Linked DNA regions of Parafrankia irregularis. The protein of the gene in region 2 binds, or shares a complex with, the protein of the main gene of each other region. Links are inferred from orthologs where the notes say so. Each region holds a gene or a part of one and is shown on either strand. Other genes may lie near its edges.

Region 1 (7,217 bases), on a different replicon or contig from region 2:
CGGCCGGTGTTTTGTGTCGGGGAGTCGCCGCTCGGTGGCGATAAACCTCCGAAGCGATCCGGTGATTCACCGTGGGGAACATAGCGAACCGGACATTACGGATATTTAGTGGAGTATGAGGTGCTGCCTTCGGTTCACAACGGCGATCGCGTCGGAGTGGAACCGCCCGGTGTCGGGCTGGTCGCGGGCGGCTCGGTCGCCCGGACGAAGCGTCCCCTGCCGGCCGGCCGGTTTGACTACGTCCGCGCCGCGGCGCACTCTAGAGGTGTGCCGCTGTTCCTCATGGTGATTACGTAGGCGCGCGACCGCCCGAGAGGGTCGCGCGCCAAGCCCTTCCGCCCATCGGCGGGGGGCTTTTTTGTTTGCCGCGGCCGCAGGGGTGAGGTGGCCGCCGAGCCACCAGGAGAGTGTCGATGACATCACCATCAGTAAGAAGGCCGCCGGCTGATGGCGCCGGGTCGTCCCGCGCGGACGACCCGACCGACGCCGACGGCGCCGGAGAACGTCAGGGCGGGGCAACGGGGGCCCTCGCCCGGATCAGTCCGCAGTCAGCCGTGCCGGCGCCCGAACGCGCCCGAGGCACGCTGCCCGCCCGCCGCCCGTCCGGTGGGCGCACCGCTCCCCGCGCCCGCGGTTGTGACGCGGCCGGGCTGCGTCCCGCCGGCCTTGCTGGCAGCTTGGGACTGGCTGGCAGCTCGGGGCTGGCTGGCACCGCTGGGCTGGCTGGCAGCTTCGGCCTGTCCGGCGGTCCTGTCCGCGCTGGCGTTTCCGGCCTGCCGGTCGATCTCGCCGAGGTCACCGCGGCCGCCGGGCGGCTGGGCGGTGTGGCGCGTCGTACCCGGGTCGTGCCGGCGGCCGGGAGTCTGACCGGGCATGTCGGTGCGCCGGTCTGGCTCAAGTGCGAGCACGAGCAGCACACCGGTTCCTTCAAGCTGCGGGGCGCGTTCAACCGGATCGCGACCGCGGGGCCGCGGGCACGCGCGCGGGGAGTCGTCGCGGCGAGCGCCGGCAACCACGCCCAGGGCGTCGCCTTCGCGGCGGCTCATTTCGGCGTCGCCGCGACCATCTTCGTGCCCGAGGGCGCGAACCCGGCCAAGGTCGCGCGTACCCGTGCGCTGGGCGCCCGCGTCGAGCACGTACCGGGGGGCGTCGACGCCGCGCTGCGAGCCGCCGACGCCTACGCCGCCGCCAGCGGTGGCCTGCTGGTCCACCCGTTCGACGACGCGGCTGTCATCGCGGGCCAGGCAACGATCGGGCTGGAGCTCCTGGAACAGGTGCCGGAGCTCTCGACAGTGATCGTCGGGGTCGGTGGTGGGGGTCTGCTGAGTGGTCTGGCGGTGGCGCTCAGTGGCCTGCGGCCGGACGTACGCGTGATCGGCGTTCAGGCGGCCGCCGCGCCGGCGTTCGCGTCGTCCTTTCACACCGCCCGCCGTCTGGTCGTCCCACCGGGCGCTGCCGGTAGCGGCGCGGGCTGCCTCGCCGATGCCGGCCAGGCCGGGGCAGCCACGGGAACCGTGGCCGACGGCATGGCGGTCGGCGCGCCCGGCCGGCTTACCCTGGCACTGGCCGAACGGCTGGTGGACGACGTCGTCACGGTCGACGAGGACGCGTTCTGGGAGGCGATGGTCGCGCTGCGGCGGTCGGGCCACCGGGTGGAGCCCGCGGGAGCCGCCGGCGTCGCGGCCCTGCTGCGGATGCCCGAGCTCGCGGGCGGTGTCACGGCGGTGGTGCTCTCCGGCGGCAATCTCGACCCCGCGGTGGACACCAGGGTGGCCGCGCTCGCGGCCGACGCGTCCGCCGGCGCTCGGACGAACGCGCCTGGGTGACCGCGACTGGGCGACCGCGTCCGGGTGAAAGCATCCGGACCCGAACGCCGACCCGCGGGCCGCGCATGGAAGTGTCGGACCCGCCCGGCATCATGGCGCTGTGGTTGAGCTGGCCACCGCGTCGGGCGGTTCGTCCGTCGAACGTACGATCGAGGTCTGATGAGCACTCTTTTCGACGACACCTTTGGCCCTGAATCGCTGGTCGACGGTCTGGCACCCCTTGGTGGCGCGGGCTCGCGGGAGGGTGCGGCGGCCGGCGGTGCGGCGCGCGGCGGGGCCGCCGGCGGCGGTCGGGCGTCGGGCGACTTCGGCCCGGCGGTGCTCGAGGCCGGGGCGGGTCGCCCCAGGCCGCCTCGGCTCGACCCGGGCGAACTGCTGGAGGGGCTCAACCCGCAGCAGCACGCGGCGGTGGTGCACGCGGGCGCGCCGTTGCTCGTCGTCGCCGGTGCGGGCTCGGGCAAGACCCGGGTGCTGACCCACCGCATCGCCTACCTGCTCGCGGCGCGTGGCGTGCGGCCGGGCGAGATCCTCGCGATCACGTTCACGAACAAGGCCGCGGGGGAGATGAAGGAGCGCGTCGAGGCGCTCGTCGGCGGGCGGGCCAGAGCGATGTGGGTGAGCACGTTCCACTCGGCCTGCGTGCGCATTCTGCGCTCGGAGGCGGCGCGGCTCGGGTACGCCTCCTCCTTCTCCATCTACGACGCGGCGGATGCCCAGCGCCTGCTCACGTTGGTCACCCGCGATCTCGACCTCGACCCCAAGCGCCACACCGCCAAGGCGCTCGCGGTGGCGATCAGCGCTCTGAAGAACGAACTCGTCGACTGGGAGACGGCCCGGGACCGGGCCGCGAGCCACATCGAGCGAACCGTCGCCGAGGTGTACGCCTCCTACCAGCAGCGGCTCGCACAGGCGAACGCGCTGGACTTCGACGATCTGATCATGATGACGGTCAACCTGCTCCAGGCGTTCCCCGACGTCGCCGAGCACTACCGGCGGCGGTTCCGCCACGTGCTCGTCGACGAATACCAGGACACCAACCACGCCCAGTACGTCCTCGTCCGCGAGCTGGTCGGCCGCCCTGGTCCGGCCGGGAGCACGGGGGCGGGGGCCGAGTCGGCGGCGGTGGGCCAGCACGGCACGGGCGGCGAGGACGCTGCCGGGCTGGCGGGAGCGGAGTACGGCGGTGGCGGTCCGGTCCCCGCCTCCGGCGCCCTGCCGCCGGCGGAGCTGTGTGTGGTCGGGGACGCCGACCAGTCGATCTACGCCTTCCGCGGGGCGAACATCCGCAACATCGTCGAGTTCGAGCAGGACTACCCGAACGCGGCCGTCATCCTGCTGGAGCAGAACTACCGGTCCACCCAGACGATCCTCTCCGCGGCGAACGCGGTGATCGCGCGCAACGCCCAGCGCAAGGCGAAGCGCCTGTGGTCGGATGCCGGTGACGGGGAGCGGATCGTCGGCTTCGTCGCCGACAACGAGCATGACGAGGCCGCCTTCGTCGCGGAGGAGATCGACCGGCTCAGCGACGACAAGCTCGCCCGGCCGGCGGATGTGGCGGTCTTCTACCGGACGAACGCCCAGAGTCGGGTGTTCGAGGAGATCTTCATCCGGGTCGGGCTGCCGTACCGGGTGGTCGGCGGCGTCCGGTTCTACGAGCGCCGCGAGATCCGTGACCTGCTCGCCTACCTGCGGGTGCTGGCGAACCCGACGGACACGGTGAACCTGCGGCGGATTCTCAACGTTCCGCGCCGCGGGATCGGTGACCGCGCCGAGGCGATGATCTCGGCCTTCGCGGAGCGCGAGCGCATCCCGTTCGCCGACGCACTCGCCCGGGTGGACGAGGTGCCCGGGGTGGCGACCAGATCGGCCCGGTCGGTCCGGGACTTCGTGGCGCTGCTGGGCGATCTGCGTGACCTGCTGCCGAGCGGCCCACTGGCCGTGATCGAGGCGGTGCTGGAGCGGACGGGCTATCTCTCCGAGCTCGTCGCTGAGGACACCATCGAGGCCCAGGGGCGGGTCGAGAACCTGCGGGAGCTCGTCGGGGTGGTCCAGGAGTTCACCGAACGGCGTCCCGACGGCAGTCTGGCCGAGTTCCTGGAGCAGGTCTCGCTCGTCGCGGACGCGGACCAGATCCCCGACGACGACGGCTCCGACGGCGTCGTCACGCTGATGACGCTGCACAGCGCGAAGGGCCTGGAGTTCCCGGTCGTGTTCCTCACCGGGCTGGAGGACGGTGTCTTCCCGCACCTGCGCACGCTCGGGGATCCGACCGAGCTGGAGGAGGAACGGCGGCTGGCGTATGTGGGTGTCACCCGGGCCAGGGCACGGCTGTACCTCACCCGGGCCCAGGTCCGCAGCGCCTGGGGGCAGCCGGCCTACAACCCGCCCTCCCGGTTCCTCGGCGAGGTTCCGGATGCGCTCGTCGAATGGCGCCGGCTGCCCGAGCCGGCTCCGGCCACCAACAGCGGGCGCTTCGCCGGCTCAGGCGCGGGCTCGGGCGGGGCAGGCGGCTTCGGTGGCGCCGGTGCGAGGCCGGTGAACTCCCCGTTCGGGGCGAAAAGCTCCCGGCCGGCCGCGCGCCCGATCATCGACCTGAATCCCGGCGACCGGGTCACCCATGACACGTTCGGCCTCGGGGTCGTCGTGGCGACGAGCGGAGTCGGTGACTCCCGCCAGGCCAAGATCGACTTCGGCTCCGACGCCGGGACGAAGGATCTCCTGCTGCGGTACGCGCCGGTGGAGAAGCTCTGAGCCGAGGCCTCCGGCCACGCGGCCCCGGCCCCCGTGCTGCCGCGCCCAGCGCGGGCGGCAGCGGGGTCGGGGGCACGGCTCAGTACGTGACCCCGTGGCCCGCGAGCCAGGCGAGGGGGTCGACCTTCGTCCCGTACTGCCCGTTGAGACGGACCTCGAAGTGCAGGTGCGGGCCGGTGGATTTCCCGGTGTTCCCCTCCAGGCCGATCTGCTCGCCGGTGTCGACCTCCTGGCCGACCCGGACGTCGATGCGTGACATGTGGCCGTAGCTGGTCACCACGTTGTTCTCGTGCATGATCTGCACGAAGTTTCCGTAGCCGGTCTCCCAGCCCGCGTAGATGATCGTCCCGCGGTGTGCCGCGTGGATGGTCGTTCCGTGGGGAGCGCCGAAATCCACGCCGATGTGGTGGTTCGAGCCGCCGAATCCCTGGGTGACGCGGGCCTCGATCGGGCGAACCCAACGTGCCGCTGCCACCCGTTCCGCCTCCGCGGCGGCCGCGGCGTCGCGCTGGGCCAGCGCGACGGCTGCCACCCGGGTGGCGACCAGGTCCTTCGCCTCGAGCAGCTCGGCCATCCGGCGTTGGTCGTCGGACACCTCGGTGTCGATCGGCCCGCTCAGATCATCCGCGCCCGCCGTGGACACGACCTGCACGGTGCCGGACTGGCCCGCTGATGCTCCGCTCGCGGACGCCGCCAGCGTGCTGCCGGTCCGTCCCGGCTGGTGCTGGGCCGTGGTCTCGGAATGCGCGATGCCGGTGGCATTGATGAGCACGAGGCCGATGGTCGAGACGACCGCGGTGGCGGCGCCCGTACGTCGCAGCTGCACGGAGACGAAACCCGATCTTCCGGGTACGGACTCGTCCCACTCGTCGGCGACTGAGGCGTTCCGACGTGGGTGCGTTCCGTGCTCGGATCTCGGGAACGGCGGTCGTGTCAACACGCACTCCCCTGGTCACAAGGCACCCGTCGGACGAACCAGCCGGGTGGGAGGGCCCTTAAACCGATGAGGAGGTTACACCGTCTCTTTCTGGCAGATAGTTCCAACTAGCCGTAAAGATGTGGCACTTTCGGGCTGGTCAGTCGCCAGACCTGTCGCCGCCGTTGCCTGCGGCGCTCCCGCTACGGGTGCCGCCGGTGCTGGTGCCGGTGCCGGTACGGCTGGTGCCAGCACGGCTGGTGCCAGCACGGCTGGTGCTGGCGGCTGAGCCGGGGTGAGTAGACGGGTGGTCAGCTGCGCCACCGCGCCGCAGAACGGAAGACCGTGGTGCCCGACGCCGTCCACCAGGACGTTCTCGGTGTGCAGGTCGGGGTGGTTGAGCCTGGCCTCGTCCGGTCGCACCACCGTGTCCAGGCTGCCGGCGACGGCGACGAACCTGGTACGCAGGCCCGGGGCCGGTTCGGCGAGCTCCTCCAACAGGGCGGACCCCGGCCGCAGCTGGGCCAGCACCCGGTACGCGACCGCCCTTGGCAGGCGGCTGGCGAGCCGGGTGCCGTTGTGGGGCGACGCCAGCGTGATCAGGGTGCGCACGTACTCGTCCCCGCCGAGTCGCTGGACGTAGTACCGCGCCACCAGGCCGCCGAGCGAATGGGCGACGATGTTCACGTCCGGGTGCCCGTGCCGCCGGGCGGCCTGCTCGACCGCGGCCGCGAGCGCTTCGGCTGCGGCCTGGACGCTGGTCGCGAACAACGGCACGTCCACCGAGGTCACGGTGGTGAATCCGCGGCGGCGCAGGGAACGCTCAAGGCGCGCGAACACCGACCGGTTGTCCACCAGGCCGTGGACGAGCAGGACGGGCGTCCCGGCGGTCGCCGGATCGCCGACGATCAGGCCGCGTTGGAGCGGGGTCAGGTCCGCCAGGCGGTAGCGGTCGGTGGGGCCTTCGTCGCGGCGCCGCCCGACCACGGCAGCCGGGTAGAGGGCTGCGTGCGTCGCGATACAGGCCGCCTCGACCATGAGGCCCTTCACACCGTCGAACTGCGTGGCCCCGAGTCGGGTGAACAGTCGGGTGTCGATGACCGTCCCCTTCGTGAGGACCTGTCCTCGTGGCAGGTTGGGCAAACGACGTTACTGAAAGCCAACCAAGCCTGTCGACCATTTGTCATGCCTTGCCGCAAGACGGACATCCGCGTCACGAAGAGTGAGGTCACGCAGAAGATCCGCGACCCGTAGTGCCAGCCCGGGCAGGTCAGCGTCACAGCGCTCCAGGACGGCATCGGCGAAACCCAGGGCGAGCAGGTCGTAGGGCCGCAGCCCCGCGCTGTCCGCCGCCGCCGCGAGGTCGATGCGCAGGGTCGTGGCCGCACCTTCGGGCGCCAGTGCGGTCAGGTACCCATCCGGCGAAACCAGGACGACATCGGCACAGGCCGCCGCGAGTGCCCCGCCGGAGCCGCCCTCACCGACGATGATCGAGATGGTCGGGGAAGGACAGGCGAGCACCGCAGCCATGGCCGCACCGATCTGGGGCGCGATTCCCGCGGCCTCGGCGGCCGGTCCGCAGGCCGCACCCGGGGTGTCAACCAGGGTCAGCAACGGCAGGCTGAGCCTGCCCGCGAGACGGGCCGCCCTCGAGAGCAGGCGGTAGCCGTCCGGCCCTGGCGCACCACCGCGCTGCGCGGCCACCGCCACTCCCACGGCGGCGA
Region 2 (6,933 bases):
CGGCGGCTGGAATCGATCACCCATCCCCTGATCCGGGCGACGATGGAGCGGCGGATCGCCGCGGCCCCGGCGGACGCGATCGTGATCCATGATGTGCCGCTGCTCGTCGAGGGTGGCTCGCATGGAGGCTACGACCTTGTCCTCGTGGTCGAGGCGCCTCGGGAGCTCCGCCTGGAGCGACTGGCCCGACGCGGCCTTCCGCGTGACCAGGCCGAGGCCAGGATGGCGGCCCAGGCCACCGACGAGCAGCGACGCGCCGTCGCCGACATCCTCATCGACAACAGCGGGTCGATCGACGACCTGGGCGCGCGGGTGCGGGAGGTCTGGCAGGAGCTGCTCCGGCGCCGCGACGCCACCCCCGCCGGCGCAGCCGGCCCCGCGTAGGCCGAGCCGACTGCGCGCCGGTCCACGAGACGCCGGTCTACTCGCCAGCGGCCTACGAGACGCCGGCGGCGTCCATGCCGCGCAGCTCCTTCTTCAGCTCGCTGATCTCGTCGCGCAGCCGGGCGGCGAGCTCGAACTGCAGCTCCTTCGCCGCCTCGTGCATCTGGTCGTCGAGCTGGCGGATGAGCTGCGCCAGCTCTCCTCGCGGCATCCCGGCGAGCTCGGCGGCGTAACGACCGACCGTGTCACCGGCCTTGGACTTCATGCCGGGCGCGGGGGCCTTGCCGCGGGACTGTGCCCGCCCGCCGCCGCCGATCATCTCGCCGCCCGCCGTCTCCCGCACCATGTCGTCGAGGATGTCGACGACCTTCTTGCGCAGCGGCTGCGGGTCGAGCCCACGCTCGGTGTTGTAGGCGACCTGCTTCTCGCGGCGCCGGTTCGTCTCCTCGATGGCATGGCTCATCGAGGGCGTGATCTTGTCCGCATACATGTGGACCTGGCCGGAGACGTTACGGGCGGCCCGCCCGATGGTCTGGATGAGCGACTTGTCCGACCGCAGGAAGCCCTCCTTGTCCGCGTCGAGGATCGCGACGAGCGACACCTCGGGCAGGTCGAGGCCCTCCCGCAGCAGGTTGATGCCGACGAGGACGTCGAACTCGCCGCGGCGCAGGTCGGTCAGCAGCTCGACCCGGCGCAGGGTGTCGACCTCGCTGTGCAGGTACCGCACCCGGATGCCGAGCTCCAGCAGGTAGTCGGTGAGATCCTCGGCCATCTTCTTGGTCAGCGTGGTGACGAGGACCCGCTCGTCGCGCTCGGCGCGCAGGCGGATCTCATGGACCAGGTCGTCGATCTGGCCCTTGGTCGGCTTGAGGATGATCTCCGGGTCGAGCAGCCCGGTCGGCCGGATGATCTGCTCCACGACGCCGTCACCGCGCCCCAGCTCGTAAGGGCCCGGTGTCGCGGAGAGATACACCGTCTGCCCGATCCGCTCCAGGAACTCCTCCCAGCGCAGCGGGCGGTTGTCCACCGCGCTCGGCAGCCGGAAGCCGTGGTCGACGAGGTTGCGCTTGCGCGACATGTCGCCCTCGTACATCCCGCCGATCTGCGGCACCGTGACGTGCGACTCGTCGATGACGAGAAGGAAGTCCTCCGGGAAGTAGTCGAGCAGCGTGTGCGGCGGGGTGCCCGCGGCGCGGCCGTCGATGTGCCGGGAGTAGTTCTCGATCCCGGAGCAGAAGCCGACCTGGCGCATCATCTCGATGTCGTAGCTGGTCCGCATCCGCAGCCGTTGGGCCTCCAGCAGCTTGCTCTGGCGCTCCAGCTCGTCGAGCCGCCCGGTGAGCTCGGCCTCGATGCCGGTGATCGCCCGCTCCATGCGCTCGGGCCCGGCGACGTAGTGCGTCGCCGGGAAGACGAAGACCTCCTCCGCCTCGCGGACGATCTCGCCGGTGAGCGGGTGCAGGTACGACAGGCGCTCGATCTCGTCGCCGAACATCTCGATCCGGACCGCGAGCTCCTCGTACACGGGGAACACCTCGACGGTGTCCCCCCGGACACGGAACGTCCCGCGGGTGAAGGCGACGTCGTTGCGCGCGTACTGGACGTCCACGAAACGGCGCAGCAGCCGTTCGTGCCCGAACTCGTCGCCCACCCGCAGGCGCACCATCCGGTCGATGTACTCCTGCGGGGTGCCCAGGCCGTAGATGCAGCTCACGCTGGCCACCACGATCACGTCGCGGCGGGTGAGCAGGTTCATCGTCGCGGAGTGCCGCAGGCGCTCGACCTCCTCGTTGATCGAGGAGTCCTTCTCGATGTACGTGTCCGTCTGGGCGATGTACGCCTCGGGCTGGTAGTAGTCGTAGTAGGACACGAAGTACTCGACGGCGTTGTGCGGTAGCAGTTCCCGGAACTCGTTCGCGAGCTGGGCCGCCAGCGTCTTGTTCGGCGCCATGACGAGGGTCGGCCGCTGCAGCCGCTCCACCAGCCACGCGGTCGTCGCCGACTTGCCGGTTCCGGTCGCGCCGAGGAGCACGACGTCCTTCTCCCCGGCCTGGATGCGGCGGGCGAGATCGTCGATCGCCGCCGGCTGGTCACCAGCCGGGGCGAACTCCGAGACGACCTGGAACGGTGCCGCCGAGCGTTGCAGGTCCGTCGTGGGGCGTTCGAACGTTGTGCTCACGATTCCCAGAACACCACACGCCACCGACAGTTTCCCGACCGCGTCGCCGGGCCCGCCTCGATCAGGCCGTTCCGGCCGCCCGACCCCACCGCCCGGCCGGTCGCCCGGCTCGATCAGCTGCCCGGATCACCCGACTGCCGCCGGAACGCGCCCTCCCAGTCGATCAGGCGCGCGCCGATCACCGCGGTCTGCAGCACGTAGCGGTCGGTCGGTGAGGTCGGGTCGTGCTTCGTCAGCGCGTGGATGCGGTCCAGCCGGTAGGTGAGCGCCCGGACGGACAGATGCAGCCGCCGGGCGGCCGCGAGCGCCACCCCGCCGGTCGCGAAATAGGCGTCGAGGGTCTCGATCAGCGGTGCCGCCCCGCCCCGCGCCGACCGCAGCGGGCTCAGCACCGTGTCGACGAGCTCCTCGAGCGGTTCCCGGTCCCGCAGGAGCACCTTGTAGATCAGCAGGTCGTCGGTGTGCACGACCTGGCCGTCCAACCGCATCCGCCCGGCGAGCTCGACGGCGTTGCGCGCCTCCTCGAAGCTGATCCGAACCCCGGCCACGCCGCTGCGGGCCCGGCTCACCCCGAGCCGCCAGACCAGTTCCGGCTCGACCGCCAGCCGCCGGGTGATCGCCCGGATCGCGGCGGCCGGGGCGGCCTCGGCCGGCGCGACGCCGGGCATCGGGACGAAGCCGACATCCCCGGCTGCCGGCGGGTCCAGCCGCCGCCGACCGCGGGGCGCGGTGGTCCGCGGGGACGTCCGGTCGGCGGCGGTCGGACGGTCGATCCGAGGGTGGCCGGAACCACCGTCCGCGCGGGTGTGGACGGCGGGGCCGCGCCCGGGGGGCGGGGCGGCGACGACCTGGCCCGATCGGACCACGCCGCCTTCGGAGCCGGCGCCACCGGGCCCGGCGCCACCGGGTCCGACCGAGCGGCCGTCACCGTGGATCCCGCCGTGCTCGTGCCCGTGTTCCTGGCGGTGCGCGTCGCCCTGGTCGGCACTGTCGCTTCCGGCTTCAGCTCTGGTGGCAGTGCCAGAGCCGTCATCGGCGTCGATCCCGGTGCCGGTGCCGGCGGCGTCCGCATGGAGGCCGGCCGAGCTCAGTGCCACCGGGAGGGTCAGCTCGGACTCCTGCGGAACGACGCAGACGAGCAGGCCGTCCTTCGTCGCGACCAGCGGCTCCGTCGGGCACTGCCGGCGCAGCGTCTCCTCGATCTCGCGGACCACGGCGCGGCCGTCCAGGAAACGCCGGCTCCCGGCAGACACGAGCAGGACATGGGGAGCCTCCAGCCGGAACCCGAACGCCGCGGCTCGCTCCAGCAGCAGCCCCACCTCCGAGGTGCCGGTGAGCAGGTCGTCGACCAGCTCGCGGCGCAGCGCCTCCTCCGAGCGTGCGCGGGCCGTCCGAGCGCGCTCATAGCCGTCGCACACCGCCGCGACCACGTCGTCGCTGGCACGCAGGACGGCGGAGGCCGCCGCGCGGGTACGTGAGACGGCGCCGACAGCAGGCCCTGTGCCAGTGGGCTTTCCGGTTGCCTCGTCGGACCCTCCGGTTGCCTCGGCGGGCCGGCCGGCCGCGTCGCGCGGCTGCGGGCCGTGCGCCGAAAACCGGGCCAGGCGATCGGCCTGCCGGACTGTGGGCAGCGACGGCCAGACCCGCCAGGTCGCCGACAGGTAGAGGTCGACGAGCGCGGGCAGCGAGGCTCCGGACTCGGCGGCGGCCTGGCCGAGGGCCCGGAACGTGTCGAGCTCGGCCCGGGTCAGCCTCCGCCCGCTGTCCGCGGTGGAGGCGAGAACGTCGAGGTAGTTGCCCAGCAGCCCGGCGTGCAGGCGGGCATCGGCGGCAGCCAGTACGGCAGCCCGGGGCAGCCGGGTGAGGCTCGTGCCAGGCAGCCCCGTGACCTGCACTTCGTGCTCGATGGGCCACCCAGGGCGTTGGTCGGTGTCTGCCACAGCTCTCGTGTCTCCCCCCGTCGGGCTGCCGAGTGTCGGCAAGGAAATCGTAGACAAAGTCGCGGAGTCCGGACGGTGTCTGCCGGGACGTCGAAGGGCAGGCTGAGCGTTGAGCCTGGTGACGGGCATTGGACGAGCCGCGGCGAGGCCTCGGCGCGGCGGTGCGCGGGCCAGGTGCTGTGCGGGCCAGAGGTACCAGTGCCGCTGCTCGGCTCCTCGGGCGCAGGCAGGTGGCATCCACCGGCTCGACCGGAGGCCACCCGGCCCGACTCCTCGCAGGCGTAAGCAGCCCGGACGGAAGTGACAGAAGTGAAAGGGAAAGGATCAGACCGCGACATGTTCGCGAAGACCGGCCCACGTGACACCGCGCATACCCCCATCGCGGTGCGCCCGGGTCTATTCGTGTCCGTAACGATCGTGACGGTCGTGCTGGCCGCGTTCACCCTCCCGGCAACCGCGCCGGACCGGCCGGGATTCGCGTACTTCAGCGGTGGCGTGATCGGAGCGGGCCTGCTGGTCGTGCTGCTGCTGGCGGCCGACCTCGCTCGTGCCGCAGCCGCGCGCCGTGCGGGGATCAAGGTGGTCGGCATCACGCTCGGTGCCTTCGGCAGCCGTCTCGTGCTCGCTCCGGCACAACGGAGTGGGGTCTCGAACGGCCCCGGTACCTCCGAGCCACTCACGCCCGGTACCGACGACCCTGCCGCCGACGCCGCCATTGCCCGGGCCGGCCTGACCGTCACCGCGCTGGTCGGAGTCGTCCTGGTCGCAGCCGGGGCGCTCGCGCCCGCCGGCACGCTGAAGCTGCTCGGCGAGGTCGCCTTGTGGGTCGGAACGTTCGCACTGCTGATCACCGTGGTCGATCTGCTGCCCGCGCCGCGCAGCGCGGGAGGCCGCATCCTCGCGGCCCGCGTCGTTCGCCGTACCGGTGACAAGGCCGCCGCCGCGGCGGCGGTGGCCCGCGCCGGCGTCATCACCGGGTGGACGCTGATCGCTCTCGGTGTCGTGGCTGTCCTGCTGATCGGGCTGGTCGGCCTGTGGGCGGTCCTGCTCGGCTGGCTGGCGCTCGGCAGCTCACGGGTCGCGCAGGCGCAGCAGAAGGCGACGACCGCGCTGAGCGGCGTGTTCGTGCGGGATGTGATGGTGCCCGCGCCGCCTTCACTTCAGGCCTGGAAGACGGTGGGCAGTGCCCTGGAGGAGACGGTGATCCCCTCCGGCGGTTCGGTGTTCGCGGTGCGCGACTTCGCGGGTCCGCTGCTGGGAGTGGTACTGCTGCGGGATCTGGCCGCCGTTCCCGCGGATGATCGTGGCCTGGCCCGGGTAACCCGGGTGGCGATCCCGCTGGACCGGGTCGCGGTCGCCCGGCCGGACGAGCCGCTGGCCAGCGTCACCTCGCGGCTGGCGCAACGCCCCGCCGCGGGCGTGATCGTGGTCGTGGAATCCGGTGCCGACGGCGGGCAGGAGATGGTGGGAACCGTGGGGCCGGGTGAGATCGCCAGGGCTCTGGAGGCCTCGCCGCTGCACGGTCGCGTGGTCTCGCCTGTGGGCTTCGGCCGCCGCCGCTGACCCCACCTCAAAGCCTCTCACACCCTCAACGGATCACGCCTTCAACGGCTCACACCCCCAAGGGCTCTCGGACTCTTGAAGCCCTCCAGTGCTGCCGCACCTTCGACGCACCCCTGCAGCGCTCCTTACGACCCGGCGCATGTGGATGTCCCGCACCGCGTCGGCGGTGAACCTGCTCTGGCCGGCTGCCGGCAATGGCGCCCGGCTGGCCAGAGCGATGACCTCCACGTCCCCGAGCCACCCGCACCTCAAGAAAGCATTCCGGAGGATTTTCCGTGCACGTACCAGTCTGGGCCTGGGCCGCCTTCGTCGGCGGCCTGCTCCTGCTCCTGGCGATCGACCTGCTGGCTCATCGGAAGGCACATGTCATCGGCTTCCGTGAAGCCGCGTGGTGGAGTGTCGGATGGGTGTCCCTGGGAATCACCTTCGCCTTCGTCATCTGGGCGTGGCAGGGGCCGGGTGCCGCCGGCGAGTACACGGCGGCGTATCTGCTCGAGAAGAGCCTGTCGGTTGACAACCTGTTTGTCTTCGCGCTGATCTTCTCGTACTTCAAGGTTCCTCGTGAGTACCAGCACAGGGTACTTTTCTACGGTGTGCTCGGCGCGCTCGTGCTGCGTTTCGTCTTCATCGCAGCCGGCATCACGCTGCTGGAGCACTTCAGTTTCGTCATCTACATCTTCGGTGCATTTCTCCTGTTCACCGCGTTCAAGATGGTGCGTGACGACGGTGTGGACATGGACCCGGGTCAGAGCAGAGCGGTCAAGCTGCTGCGCAAGGTGATGCCGGTGACGGATTCCTACGAGGGCCAGCATTTCGTGCTGCGTAGGGCCGGAAAGCTTGTCGCCACCCCGCTGCTCGCGGTCCTGG

Evidence for each region.
Region 1: the proteins of uvrB (region 2) and pcrA are in contact, whole or in part, in a crystal structure (PDB 7EGT), measured with the Thermus thermophilus proteins. The link is inferred for Parafrankia irregularis from one-to-one orthologs. Residues at the interface, in WP_096411307.1 of Thermus thermophilus: Glu23, Leu25, Arg26, Asp27, Gly28, Glu29, Arg30, Phe31, Arg55, Glu326, Asp327, Phe328, Glu379, Ser382, Gln383, His398, Gly400, Arg401; in WP_096412145.1 of Thermus thermophilus: His654, Arg656, Phe657, Gln666, Asp668, Glu669, Lys680, Arg681, Leu682, Ser683, Lys685, Tyr686, Ala687.

What each region holds. Positions count from the first base shown.
Region 1 is NZ_FAOZ01000002.1:411,009-418,225, forward strand. The notes cover bases 1,607-4,781. They hold pcrA (DNA helicase PcrA), read left to right. Parts: upstream 1,607-1,985; coding sequence 1,986-4,577; downstream 4,578-4,781. Other genes in these bases: AWX74_RS04370 (threonine ammonia-lyase), read left to right, coding at 1,607-1,826; AWX74_RS04380 (M23 family metallopeptidase), read right to left, coding at 4,657-4,781. In the rest of the region: more of AWX74_RS04370, read left to right, coding at 414-1,606; more of AWX74_RS04380, read right to left, coding at 4,782-5,403; AWX74_RS04385 (lipase family alpha/beta hydrolase), read right to left, coding at 5,590-6,636; AWX74_RS04390 (carboxyl transferase domain-containing protein), read right to left, coding at 6,643-7,217. UniProt on the Escherichia coli protein: A helicase with DNA-dependent ATPase activity. Unwinds DNA duplexes with 3'-5' polarity. Translocates on single-stranded DNA with 3'-5' polarity. Initiates unwinding more efficiently from a nicked substrate than double-stranded DNA.
Region 2 is NZ_FAOZ01000006.1:135,999-142,931, reverse strand. The notes cover bases 1-2,891. They hold uvrB (excinuclease ABC subunit UvrB), read right to left. Parts: upstream 2,564-2,891; coding sequence 437-2,563; downstream 1-436. Other genes in these bases: AWX74_RS11805 (helix-turn-helix domain-containing protein), read right to left, coding at 2,677-2,891; coaE (dephospho-CoA kinase), read left to right, coding at 1-384. Outside these bases: more of AWX74_RS11805, read right to left, coding at 2,892-4,503; AWX74_RS11800 (zinc metalloprotease), read left to right, coding at 4,840-6,066; AWX74_RS11795 (TerC family protein), read left to right, coding at 6,342-6,933. UniProt on the Escherichia coli protein: The UvrABC repair system catalyzes the recognition and processing of DNA lesions. A damage recognition complex composed of 2 UvrA and 2 UvrB subunits scans DNA for abnormalities.